Regions from separate parts of the Specibacter sp. AOP5-B1-6 genome, predicted to be linked through region 2. Evidence: predicted binding sites of a transcription regulator. Region 2 holds the regulator's gene; each other region holds the start of a gene.
What was found. Region 2 encodes LexA, which represses DNA repair genes until DNA is damaged. Its sites were predicted from a motif close to TCGAACANNTGTTCGA; they were not measured.
Positions count from the first base shown of each region.

Region 1: a site for LexA is predicted at 2,721-2,736, ahead of uvrA (excinuclease ABC subunit UvrA). Genes of this name have one in related genera too.
Region 3: a site for LexA is predicted at 2,112-2,127, ahead of ACT3TS_RS09120 (DUF222 domain-containing protein). Genes of this name have one in related genera too.

Region 1 covers NZ_JBQSVT010000013.1:33,764-38,045, forward strand. The annotation lists gene ACT3TS_RS08660 (ABC transporter ATP-binding protein) at 1-375, shown strand, start outside; gene ACT3TS_RS08665 (ABC transporter ATP-binding protein) at 372-2,306, shown strand; gene ACT3TS_RS08670 (GntR family transcriptional regulator) at 2,303-2,686, shown strand; gene uvrA (excinuclease ABC subunit UvrA) at 2,852-4,282, shown strand, end outside.
Region 2 covers NZ_JBQSVT010000001.1:20,985-25,266, reverse strand. The annotation lists gene ACT3TS_RS00140 (DUF2268 domain-containing protein) at 1-805, opposite strand, end outside; gene ACT3TS_RS00135 (phosphotransferase) at 806-1,036, shown strand; gene lexA (transcriptional repressor LexA) at 1,334-2,077, opposite strand; gene ACT3TS_RS00125 (LysM peptidoglycan-binding domain-containing protein) at 2,354-2,902, shown strand; gene ACT3TS_RS00120 (histidinol-phosphate transaminase) at 3,048-4,160, shown strand.
Region 3 covers NZ_JBQSVT010000014.1:15,475-19,756, reverse strand. The annotation lists gene ACT3TS_RS09120 (DUF222 domain-containing protein) at 1-1,858, opposite strand, end outside; gene ACT3TS_RS09115 (hypothetical protein) at 2,170-3,702, opposite strand; gene ACT3TS_RS09110 (acetyl-CoA hydrolase/transferase family protein) at 3,860-4,282, opposite strand, start outside.

The DNA of each region.
Region 1 (4,282 bases), on a different contig from region 2:
GAAGCCCCCATCGAACAAGGGGGCTCAAACGTCTCGGGAGGGCAGCGCCAACGCCTGTGCACAGCCCGCGCCATTGCGGCCAAGCCGTCGGTGTACTTGTTTGACGACAGCTTCTCCGCCCTGGACTACGCCACCGACGCAAAACTGCGGGCGGCGCTCAAACCCGTGACCCGCGACGCAGCCGTGCTCGTCGTCGCCCAGCGTGTGGGCACCATCAAGGACGCAGACAACATCCTGGTGCTGGACGAAGGACGCCTGGTGGGCCAAGGCACGCACGAACAACTGCTCCAAACGTGTCCGACCTACCAAGAGATCGTCACGTCCCAACTCAGCACAGAGGACGCAGCCACCGAAGGCCGGGGGAGCAACGCATGAGCATGATGAGAGGGCGCGGCGGCCCGCCACAAAAAGCACTGTCCTTCGGGCCCAGCCTCAAGCGAATCCTGCGACTCATGGTCCCCGACAAAATGCGCATGGCTGCCGTCGTTGCCATGGCAGCCGTCTCCGTGGGCCTGTCTGTTGTGGCACCCAAAATCCTTGGCAACGCAACCGACATCATTTTTGACGGCGTCGTGGGCAAGATGCTTGAACAGTTCCCGGCCGGCACCACGAAGAGCCAGGCCGTGGACGCTCTGCGGGCCGGAGGCCAGGGGCAGCTGGCCGACATGCTCTCAGCCATGAACGTCGTCCCGGGCCAGGGACTTGACTTCCAGGCCCTGGGTGCCGTGCTCACCATCGTTTTGTGCCTGTATGTGGCGGCGTTTTTCTTCAACTGGTCCCAGGGCTACATCACCACGGGCATCGTCCAGCGGGCCATGTACAGGCTGCGCCGGGACATTGAGGAAAAACTCAACCGCCTGCCCATGTCGCACTTCCAGCAGGAATCCCGCGGCGACGTCCTGTCCCGGGTCACCAACGACATCGACAACTTCTCCCAAACACTGAACCAAACGCTGACACAGATCCTGATCGCGGTGCTCACCGTGTGCGGTGTGCTGGCCATGATGTTTTCCATTTCGCCGATCCTGGCCGGCATCTCCCTGCTCGTGGTGCCCATCATCGCCGTGATGACGGTCCTGGTGGCCAAGCGTTCGCAGGTGCAGTTCGCGGCGCAGTGGAAGAGCACCGGGGAGCTGAACGGGCATGTGGAGGAAATGTTCACGGGCCATGAGATCGTCAAGGCCTTCGGCCAGCAGGAGGCGGCCATTGAAAAGTTCCGGGAGTCCAACGACTACCTGTACGAATCGAGCGCCAAGGCACAGTTCATTTCCGGCATCATCATGCCGGGCACAAACTTTGTCGCCAACCTCAACTATGTGGTCGTCGCGGTGCTGGGCGGCATCCAGGTGGCCCAGGGCACCCTGACCATTGGCAGCGTCCAGGCTTTCATCCAGTACTCCCGCCAGTTCAGCCAGCCCATGGCCCAGCTGGCCGGCATGATCAACCTGCTGCAGTCCGGCGTGGCATCCGCCGAGCGCGTCTTCGAGCTGCTCGACGCCGAGGAGCAAACCCCGGACCACAGCCCTGCCGCGCGGCTCGGGCAACCAGCCGGACGGGTGGTGTTTGACCACGTCAACTTTGCCTACAGCCCCGACGAGCCGCTGATCAAGGACTTGTCGCTCGTCGCGGAGCCCGGCGAAACTGTGGCCATTGTGGGCCCCACCGGTGCGGGCAAAACCACGCTGGTGAACCTGCTCATGCGCTTCTACGAGATTGACTCAGGCACCATCACGGTGGACGGCGTCAACACGGCGCACCTGACCCGCGAAGATCTGCGCAGCCAGTTCGGCATGGTCCTCCAGGACGCGTGGCTCTTCGGTGGCACAATCAGGGACAACCTGGCCTATGGCCGGCTCAGCGCCACCGAGGCCGACATTGTCGAGGCTGCCGAAGCCACCCATGTCGACCACTTTGTGCGGTCCCTCCCGGATGGCTATGACACCGTTTTAACTGACGACGACGGCGGCGGGCTGAGCCAGGGGCAGCGCCAGCTCATGACCATTGCCAGGGCGTGGATCGCAAATCCGGGCATCTTGATCTTGGATGAAGCCACCAGCTCGGTGGACACCCGCACGGAGGTGTTGATCCGCCAGGCCATGAACAGGCTGCGGGCGAACCGGACAAGCTTCGTCATTGCCCACAGGCTCTCAACCATCCGGGACGCGGATTTGATCCTCGTCATGAACCACGGCCGGATCATTGAACAAGGCAGCCATGACGAACTGTTGGCGCGCCGGGGTTTCTACTACGATCTGTACATGAGCCAATTCGGGGATCCGATGGTGGAAGAGGTGAGTCAGACATGAATGCCATGGAAATATTGATGCGCCGCTGGCATCTCGACACCGGGTCGACGGTGCCGCCCTTCGAACAGGTCAGGCTGCGGGTGTTGGATCTGGCCTCGTCCGGCGAGCTGGCTGTTGGCACAAAACTGCCCTCGGTGCGGGCGCTGGCAACGGATTTGGGTGTGGCCGCGAACACTGTGGCCCGGGCGTACCGCGAACTGGAACAGGCCGGCATTGTGGTGACCGCCGGCCGCAGCGGCACGGCAATAGCCTCCGGCGGGGACAAGATTGCCGCCCAGGTGGCAGCAGCGGCGGACTCCTTCGCCGCCGTCGTGCGTGAACTTGGTGTGCCACAGGCACAGGCGCTGCGCATAGTCACGGCGGCCGTTGAACGCAATTGACGTCACCCACCGCCGGAATCGTTCGGGCACACGTTCGAACGAACTTTCGATTATACTAACGAATGAATGCAACGCGCGGCGGACTTGCGGCCGTGCCATTGCCACGCCGCGGACGGCAGTTGAAGATCCGCCGGCGGCGCGGCAGCCAGTGATGTGAAGGAAACAATGGCCCAGTCTGTAACCCCTGAAATTGTCCAACGCCCGGATCTGTCGCGCCTGGTTGTCAAGGGCGCCCGCGAGCACAACTTGCGCAACGTCGACCTTGACCTGCCCCGCGACTCCATGATCGTCTTCACCGGCCTATCGGGCTCGGGGAAGTCCTCATTGGCCTTTGACACTATCTTTGCCGAGGGCCAGCGCCGCTACGTTGAGTCGTTGTCGGCCTATGCCCGGCAATTCCTTGGCCAGGTCGACAAGCCCGACGTTGACTTCATCGAGGGCCTGTCGCCGGCGGTGTCCATCGACCAGAAATCGACGTCGAAGAACCCGCGCTCAACCGTGGGCACAATCACCGAGATCTACGACTACATGCGCCTGCTGTGGGCGCGCGTGGGAACGCCGCACTGTCCCGTGTGCGGTGAGCCCATCGCCAAGCAGACGCCGCAGCAGATCGTTGACCAGCTGCTGGAAATGCCGGACGGCACCCGCTTCCAGGTCCTTGCCCCCGTGGTGCGGGACCGCAAGGGCGAATTTGTCGAGCTGTTCAAGGAGCTGACGGCCAAGGGCTACTCCCGCGCCAAGGTCGACGGCGAACAGGTCCAGTTGTCGGATCCGCCCAAGCTGAAGAAAACGTTCAAGCACACCATCGAGGTTGTTGTTGACCGCCTGGTGGTCAAGGACGGCATCCAGCAGCGCCTCACCGACTCCGTGGAAACCGCACTGGGCCTGGCCGACGGCCGCATCCTGGCTGAATTGGTCGACCTGGAGACTGACGATCGCGGCCGCATCCGCTCCTTCTCGGAGAACCTGGCCTGCCCCAACGAGCACCCGCTGGCCATCGACGAGATCGAGCCGCGGTCATTTTCCTTCAACAACCCCTTCGGTGCCTGCACTGCCTGCAGCGGCATCGGCAGCAAGCTTGAGGTTGATGAGGAACTCGTCGTCCCCAACCCGTTCCTGTCCCTGCGTGAGGGCGCCATTGCCCCGTGGTCGCTGGGCACAGCCACCACCGAGTACTGGAACAGGCTGCTGGAGGGGCTGTCCGCGGACCTGGATTTCAAGCTGGAAACCCCGTGGAACAAGCTGGACACCGACGCCCGCACGGCCATTCTGTACGGCAAGGACCACAAGGTTGTGGTGCAGTACAAGAACAGGTTTGGCCGCGAACGCAAGTACAGCACCGGTTTTGAGGGTGCCGTCCAGTACATTCAGCGCAAGCACACCGAGACGGAGTCGGATTCGGCCCGGGACCGCTACGAAGAATACATGCGCCAGATTCCCTGCCCTGCCTGCGGCGGCGCACGCCTGAACCCGGCGTCACTCTCGGTGCTGATCAACGGCAAGTCCATTGCCGAAGTCTGTGCGCTGTCCATGCGTGACTGCTTTGAGTTCCTCTCCAACCTGGTGTTGACCGGCCGCGAGGCCCAGATCGCCAGC
Region 2 (4,282 bases):
CGGCAAGGTAGGCATCCACCAGGCGGTTGCCGACCGCGTATCCGGCTCCTGTGGGAACACCGACGGGGTCAGTGCCAAATCGGCTGGCTGCCTCATCGCCATGCACCCACGCCGTGAAGTGTTGCATGCCTTGGACGTCCAGTCCGGAAACGACCTTTTCGAAAACTGTCTCACTGCTGAGGTGGGGGACACCTATCGGGGTGTAACCGGCCGGACCGTACAGCTGCCGCGAAAATGCGTCAGCAAGTCCCTCTGAAACGATTAGTTCGCCAACGGCGACCATTTTTGGATCCCATATGACCCCGCCTGGTGCGTATCTCAAGTTGTGGTTCAGCTCGTGGACAGCTGCCGCCTCCAGTCGTTCAAGATTTTCCGTCGTTGGCCAAAGGGTAAATGAGATGAAACCCGTGGCACTGCCATTTCCGCTGAACCCCCGCGCGGGTCCCATGAAATATCCATCGTCAGGGTCGCCCAGGACCAGAAGGAATGTGATGTCGGGGATCTGGATACCGGGAATGGCGAGCTTCTGAACCTCGACGGCGTCGGCCAGGGCACCCTCGATCCGGATCCACGCATCCGCCGACTGCAAGAGTTTGAGGGCAGCACGCACCTCGTCTGTCCGCCGATTGAGCGGGAATCCAAAGCTCCTCGCATGCATTTGCACGAGGTCGACTTCACCAGGGAAATACCGGAACATGTTTTGCATCGGAGCAAGCATGCTTCGCAGTAGTTCCGGACGGTTGGCCTCGTCGGCGGCCAGCACAGTGCTCATTCCATGTGAGGTGTTCAATACATTGATTGTCATGTGCCCCACGCTAAAGCCTTACGCTGCGTCAGGGTCAAATGTCGTACCCATGGGGACTTGGGAGGCCATAACGTCCTTTGGGATCAAGGGCGGCCAGCCGGCGTCCTGGACTGGGATTTGTCCTCTGAGAGTGATCGATCGACTGGCCTCGCCAGTTTGGGAGTCTGGCACGGCTGGGAGAAGCTCGCCCTGACTGCTTCCGCTGATCAAGTCGAGCGGGCTTTGATTTGACGAAATACTTTTTCGTCTTCAGCAAGTGGGTTTCCTGATCGTCTCCGGACGGCCAGGGCCTGAGATCTCAGCGGCCGCCGCTACAGCATCCGAGTGGCTTCGCGAAAATCAAGCGTAGTCCGGCAGCAACCGGATTCTTGGTTCAGCTGATCACGGCCAGCTCCGGATCCCACACGAATAACCTGGCCTCCCACTGCGGGCCAGCGGCACAGCAAAGTCACGCTGCCCAAAACAAGACTGAACAGTGCGGCGCCCCGGCCACTTGGCTGGGGCGCCGCACTGTCGGCAGGGCTGGTGCTAGAGGCTGCGGAGCACCGAGACAACCTTGCCCATGATGGTTGCGTGGTCGCCGAGGATGGGCTCATAGCGCGTGTTCTGGGGCAGCAGCCAGGTGTGGCCGTCCCGTTGCCGAAAGGTCTTTACAGTGGCCTCGTCTTCAAGGAGCGCAGCAACGATGTCGCCATTGTTGGCCGTGTTTTGCTGGCGCACCACCACCCAGTCGCCATCGCAGATGGCAGCGTCAATCATGGAGTCACCCTGAACCCTGAGCATGAACAGCTCGCCGCTGCCCACAATCTGCCGGGGCAGCGGCATGATGTCATCAACCGACTGGTCGGCCAAGATGGGCCCGCCAGCCGCGATGCGTCCGACGAGAGGCACAAAGGCCGTGTCCGAGGAGCTGCTGAGTTCGGCAAAGTTCAAGCCGTTGGAGCTGCGCAGATTGGAAGGCGAACTGACGCCTTCAATCTCAACCTTGCCGCTGTCGAGCACCAGCGGAATGAGGACCTCCATGGCCCGGGGACGTTTGGGGTCGCGGCGCAAGTAGCCATGGCGTTCAAGCTGGCTCAGCTGGTGCGTGACGCTGGACAGGCTGGCAAGCCCCACCGAGTCACCAATTTCACGCATTGAGGGCGGGTAGCCCTTGTCGGCGATGGAGCGCTGGATGCACTCCAAGATCTTCTTTTGCCGGACGGTCAACCCCTTCATTCCGGCGCGACTGGGCGCCTGGGGGATGCGGTGCGGAGGTTCTGGAAGCGCCATGGTTCCGGGGTCCTTTCGTGGCTGCCCTGAACAATGTCAGTGCCTGCTGGTGGACTGCATCTAGCGGCCAATCCTTGTTTTACAAGTTTAAGCCACAATCGAAGCAATTTCAAACATTTGTTCTATCAGCCCTTGGCAAGTGTCGTCCATAGGTGCTAAAACTGTACTAGTAGTTAACTAGAACATACGCTCTATCGAAGATATAAAGCATGGAAATTTGATCCGATGGATGTTGATGGCCAGGGATCTTGATCCACGGCGAAAGGACCAGAAATCATGAATGCAATGGTTATCTCAGCAGGAACCCGCAGCAGGTACGCAAACAATTCGACGGCCGGTGATGCTGCACCGTGGCGCTTTCAGCCGGCCACTGCCGGTGCTGTCAATGGCAGTGCGTCAAGGCTTGGATCTGCGAAGCGCGGAATGATCCAGCCCGACCCAATCCAGCCCGGCCCGATCCGGCCCGACACGGACCTGAAGGGCAGCGACAAGGCCCGAATCCAGTTGACCCGCCGCGGCCGTTTGGTGCTCCTTGGTGTGCCAGCCATTGTCACCGCCGCCGTCATGGTTTTTGCAGCCTTGGCCATCGGGCTGGGCTCCATTGCCACCCCGGCCCAGGCCTCCGCAGAGTACACGGCTGTGGACCTGGCCGATTACGCCGTGTCCGTCACGGTCCTTCCCGGGGACAATCTGTGGAGCATTGCCAGCGCTTCAAACCCAAATGGCGACGTTCGTGACGTTGTCAGTGAGATTGTGGCGCTCAATGAACTGGGCAGCGGAGTCCTGCAGGCCGGTCAGCGCCTGTACGTTCCGCTCCCCAAATAGTGCCTTCCACCCCCTAAGCAGTGCCTGTTGTGGCAGCGCCCGTTGGCTATGCCGCGGAAGCCCGCAAACCCCGCACCCGCTGTCAAGGTGTCCGCATGGTGTCGGCGTTTCGGCATTTGGACCGGTCACCAATTAAGCTGGTGCCATGGATGAGTTTGAACTCTTGGGCCAATTGCCGCTCCGCGACGATCTGCGCGGACAGCACCCCTACGGTGCGCCCCAGATTGACGTGCCGGTGCTGCTGAACGTCAACGAAAATACTTTTGGCGTTCCCGCCGACGCACGGGAAGCCATCCTGGCGGCTGTGGCGGCCGAGCTTGACGGCCTGAACCGCTACCCGGACAGGGAATTCACCGTCTTGCGCCAGGAACTGGCGGCGTACCTGGGCCACGGGCTCAGTGAAACCAACCTGTGGGCGGCGAACGGTTCAAACGAGGTCCTGCAACAGCTGCTGCAGGCATTTGGCGGTCCGGGACGCACCGTAATGAGCTTCCCTCCCACATACTCCATGTACCCGTTGCTGGCCAGCGGCACCGGAACCGGTTACCTCGCCGGAGAGCGGGCACCCGACTTCAGCCTGTCCGCCGAGTCGGCAGCCGAGCAGGTTCGCGAGCAGGCGCCCAACATTGTTCTTTTGTGCTCACCGAACAACCCCACCGGCACCGCCCTGGGCCTGGACGTTGTGAAAGCTGTTTATGAAGCAGGGGAGGCCTCGCAGGCCATCGTGATCGTGGATGAGGCCTATACGGAGTTCTCCCACGCAGGCACGCCCAGCGCCTTGAACCTCCTCCAAGGCCGCCCCCGCCTTGTCGTCTCACGCACCATGAGCAAGGCCTTCGCCATGGCCGGCGCCCGGCTGGGATACATGGCCGCCGCCCCTGAAGTCACAGACGCGCTGCGACTGGTCAGGCTGCCTTACCACCTCTCGGCCATCACCCAGGCGACAGCCGTGGCCGCACTGCGCAATTCAGCGTCCCTGCTGGCCAACGTTGAGCAGATCAAGGTCCAGCGCGACCGCATTGTCGCCGAACTGACCGGCCTGGGACTGACTCCCGCTCCCTCAGACTCCAACTTCGTCTTCTTTGGCGGCCTGGAAAACCCCCATGAGGTGTGGGAAGCGCTGCTGGCCAAGGGTGTTCTCATTCGCGACGTCGGCATACCCGGCCATCTGCGCGTCACCGCCGGCACGGAAGCTGAAACCAGCGCGTTCCTGACCGGGCTCCGCAGCATTCTCGCCGCCCAAGGCACGGTTGCCTGACGCCGTCGTGCGTTGAATAAAGCCTTGTTGCGGGACTGTTTGGGCTTTCCCAAGCCTTATCTTCTAAACTGGTGTTAATCACCGGGGATCGTTCGCGCGCCCAAGCCTGCCCTCCACACGGG
Region 3 (4,282 bases), on a different contig from region 2:
CCATGCTGAGCGGACCATAACCTTCCAACCACGCCGGCTCATTCGTGGCCCCCAACAACGACAACGCAGGAATCAACAACACCGGAGTCACCTGCGGCATCGGCGGCCACACCGGCCCCACCACACAAGCACCACCCCCGGCGGCACTGCTACCAGTGCTGGCACCGGCGCCGCTGGCGCCGTTGTTGGTGCCGATATTCGCATTGTTGGTGGTGTTGCTCGCAGTTGTCCCCTCACCACCGGTAATTGAGGCCAAGTTCGCACTGCTACTGGCGCTGTCGGCGGTCGTGATTGCGTTGTCGGCGCTTGACGGGGGTGGTGTGAGGGTTGGCGGGATGGCTGCGGGGTCCCAATCGGGACCGTTGCGGATATCGGGGTCCTTGAAGCCGGGATCGGAATAGTCCGGGTCGTCAAAGACAGGCACCCACCTGTCAGGAACATCCACCACACCACGGTCCCGCCGGGCTACATAGTCCCAGTCCGGGCCACGATCACGGATCGGGACGGGCTCTGGGGCCGGGTCTGGCTCTGGTTCCGGGCCGGGGTCCAGGGGGACCCCGTCGGCGGCCGGGTCCACTGGCGCGAACCACGGACCCTGAGCATCACCAGTGGCGGTACCGGCAGCATCCGCAGCGCCGTTAGCTGCAGCGGGCCCAGTCCCCGCGCCGGCGCCGTTAGGTGTGCCATCAGTGGTGGTGCCCTCAGCGGCGGTGCTGGCGGTATTGGAAGTGCCGTCAGTGGTGGTGGCGGCATTGGAAGTGCCATCAGCGGTGCCGGCGGTATTGGTGGTGTTGGGTTGGGTGGGGGCGTAGATCTGGTTTTCGGCCATGGACTGGTTCAGCAGCAGGGCCGCGGCGACATCAGCCCTGAGCTGGGTCAGGGTCCTCTCTTCGTGGGGTCCCTGGGCTGCCTGGGCAGTCAGAGTGCATTGAGCCCAAATAGCCTCCACGGTCGGTGCTGGTGCATACAAGCTCAACCACGACATCCCGTCCCGGGCACGAGAAACACCCAACCGCCGCTGGCTATACTCACGCCGCGTCTTGGGAGTGATCGTTTCCGGGTAGAACCGTTCCCGGCGGCGCCGGGCCTTCTCCCGGAAACTCGGCAGCGTGGCGCCGGCAGCTTTGCCGAGCAAGACCTGCTCAAAAGCATCAACAGTTTCCTGGGCCAGGCCTGCTTCACGCAGCAGACTCGTTTCCTGGGCGATGATGACCGCGTAGTCCCACCCCAACCAGCCACTGCTCAAGGACTCCATCGTGGCCGGCAAATAGTTCACGAGCGTGCCCGCATGCAGAATCAACTGCCCCGCCACCCCCTCGGACACCGACAAGATCCCGGCCAAGTCAGCCCGCATCGACATCAGCGAGATATCGTACTGCCAGGAATCAACAGCAAGAATGCCGCCCTCAAGAACAGCCGTGGACTCTAAACGGGCTATCAACACAGCCGCCAGCGCCGCGCACTGATTCTGATGCTTATGCAACGCCGCAATCGCGTCAGTGCAACCATCCATCAACGCCCGCGCCCCCTCCAAACGGGACTCCACAACACCAACACCAGCAGATGGGCCAGCAACAGGGGAACGAAGAGCGGCAGACCCGGCGCCAGCACCGTCGGGGACAGTAGCGGCGGGGTCAACGGCTTCAGCAGCGGCTGGCTGGGCAGTGTCAGCAGCGCCGCGACGGGGGCCGCAGTGGCGGGGATCGGGAACCGGCAGATCGGGCAACCCGGCCATCGCAGCAATGTCAGTGCCAAGGGGTTCAATGGAAGGAAGAGCAAGTCCAGCAATCAGGTCCGCCACACTCACTGTGGTGGATGAACCATCCCGGCCAACCGGGAAATTCACTGAACTACCCATACCACAAGCATATCTCAAATGTGTGGAAAGCAACACTATTATCCACAACTACCTAAAAATATTTCCTAGCACCCCCGCGGCCCTGATTCCTGTCCATAATCGTCTAAATGACGCACGGATCTCCTCAGCGGATGCGTCCTGATGAAGGCCTTCGGGGACTTGTATCTGCGAATCCATCGGGATGGGCGATCGCGTTCATCACTGCACGGGATCAGTTCGCCCCTTGGTCACCCAGAGCATGCCACACATGGACTCGAGCACTCATTCAACGAATTGAAGACGAATGAAGGCCGAGTTAAAGAGGCGGGACACTAATCGCAGAGAAACACGCCGGCGCGGTAACCGTAGTCGCGTTCAAGCTTGTCGATGCCGTCCGGGTCGTGGCTTGTCAGCGCCTCTTGGATGGCCTCCGGCGGTGCGGGGAACTCGGCGTTGAGGTGCTTGAGCGCCCACGCGTTGCTGGTGAAGGCCCATTCAAACACCAGCAGGGCCCCGATCACGGCGGCCCAGGTCAGCACGTGCGCGGGCGTCCACGGGATTTCGCGGTTCAATGGGCCAAACACCAAGGTGTGCGTGGTGAGCATGGAGAATGCGGCGGCAAAGAATCCGACAAAGACCGCCGCCTCCGTGGCCCCGAACGACACCCCGGAGCGGATGAACCAGCGCCGGCGCATCATGAACTGCCAATACACGGCGGCGTTGATGATGGTCAGCACGGTATAGAGCCAGAGGGCGGCCAGCGTCCACCACGGGACGTCGTCGACCATGGACGGAACCAGCAGCGTGCCGGCCAAGGCGAGCACGGCAATCAGGTTTGGCGGAATGCCGATCAGAAAGCGGGTCCGCCGTGCGGCCCGGGGAGTTGACGGGCCGTCGGGATGGGTTTCATCTGCCATCCACTGGGGAACGTAGCGCATGCCCAACGCCGCGCTGCCAGCCACTGTGCCGTCCGGGCCTGGCTCCGGCCGGGTTGCGGCGTCCTCGTCGCTGACGTGCTCCCCCGGCACAGGTTCGTCAGCGATGTTCACAAAATTCTGTCCGAGGTACCGGCGCTCAAGCAGGATCCGTTCCTCGACAAAGGGCCGCTCGGGGTCCGTCCACACATCGAATTCATTGCCGATGGCCGGCGCCCAGACAGGATAGTCAAAGAACCGGATCCGGCTGCTTTCCAGCCGACCTCCCGTCCGGTATTCCAGCTCAACGTGAAACATTGCCCTGTTGTCGACAATGAATCGCTCGTTCGTCACCGCCACCACAGTGCCCACCGAATGGTCCCCGCCGGCCACAATGTCCCGGTGCGTCCGCTGTTCCACCTTGGCCTGCCGCCACATGATTTTGGCCAGCCTGAAGACCTTGATCGCGGGCACCAGCAGCAGCACCGCCAGCCCTGCCAGCAGCAGGAAACCGAGCCAGTGTTCGGTGACAGCGCGGATGACGGCAGCACCAATGCAGCCGGCAAGGAGGCCCGTCAGCACGGAGGCGTGGGCCAACCGCCTGCCGCGCCGCGACACAACCGTGTGTCCATGGTGGTCGGAGGTGCGCTTGACCACCCCATACCCCAGCACGTGCTTGAAGTCCTTGCCGATCTGGTTTCCCAGACCAAGAGCCCCCACCAGGCCAACAACGAACAGCAGGGCCGGCACAAAGTGGGCGACGTCGTCGAACACGCGGCTGATTTCAAAAGGCGAGAAGAATCCGAGCATCGCCACGGCCAGCGCCCAGAGGAATGCCACCAAAATGCAGGAGCGCAGGGTTTTCATCACGTAGCCGGCCCACACCACCGGGGAGGTGGGCAGCGGCACCGTGTCCGTGCCCGGGACCGCGCGCGACATGGGATACGCCATGATCGCCCCCTCCAGTTAGCTGAGCTTTCATTGTGCCCACGGGAGGCAGCGATGTCGAGTTGCGCCACGGCTTTTCCGGACACGGCCGACGGCGGCTGCCGGACTTGGGTGCCCCGGGCACGCATCCGGTGGGTTCACCGGGCGGGGAGGCAACCGCCTACGGGCGCATGTCCCCGGTCTCGATGTAGCGCTGGTGCCAGGACAGCGCCTCGCCCAGCAGGTGCGGGGTGTGCTTGCCGTAGGAGTCACGCGAGGCGCGCGCAAAGTAGTCTTCCAGCATCGGCTTGTAGTCGGGGTGCGCACACTTTTCGGTGATGACGCGGGCGCGCTGCTTCGGGGACAAACCGCGCAGGTCGGCCAGCCCCTGCTCCGTGATCAGGACCATGGTGTCGTGCTCCGTGTGGTCCACGTGGCTGGCCATCGGCACGATGCCGGAAATCCGGCCGCCCTTCGCCGTGGACGGGGACATAAAGGCACCGAGGAAGCCGTTGCGGGCAAAGTCGCCCGAGCCGCCGATGCCGTTCATGACGTGGGAACCTACCACGTGCGTGGAGTTCACATTGCCGTAAATGTCGGCCTC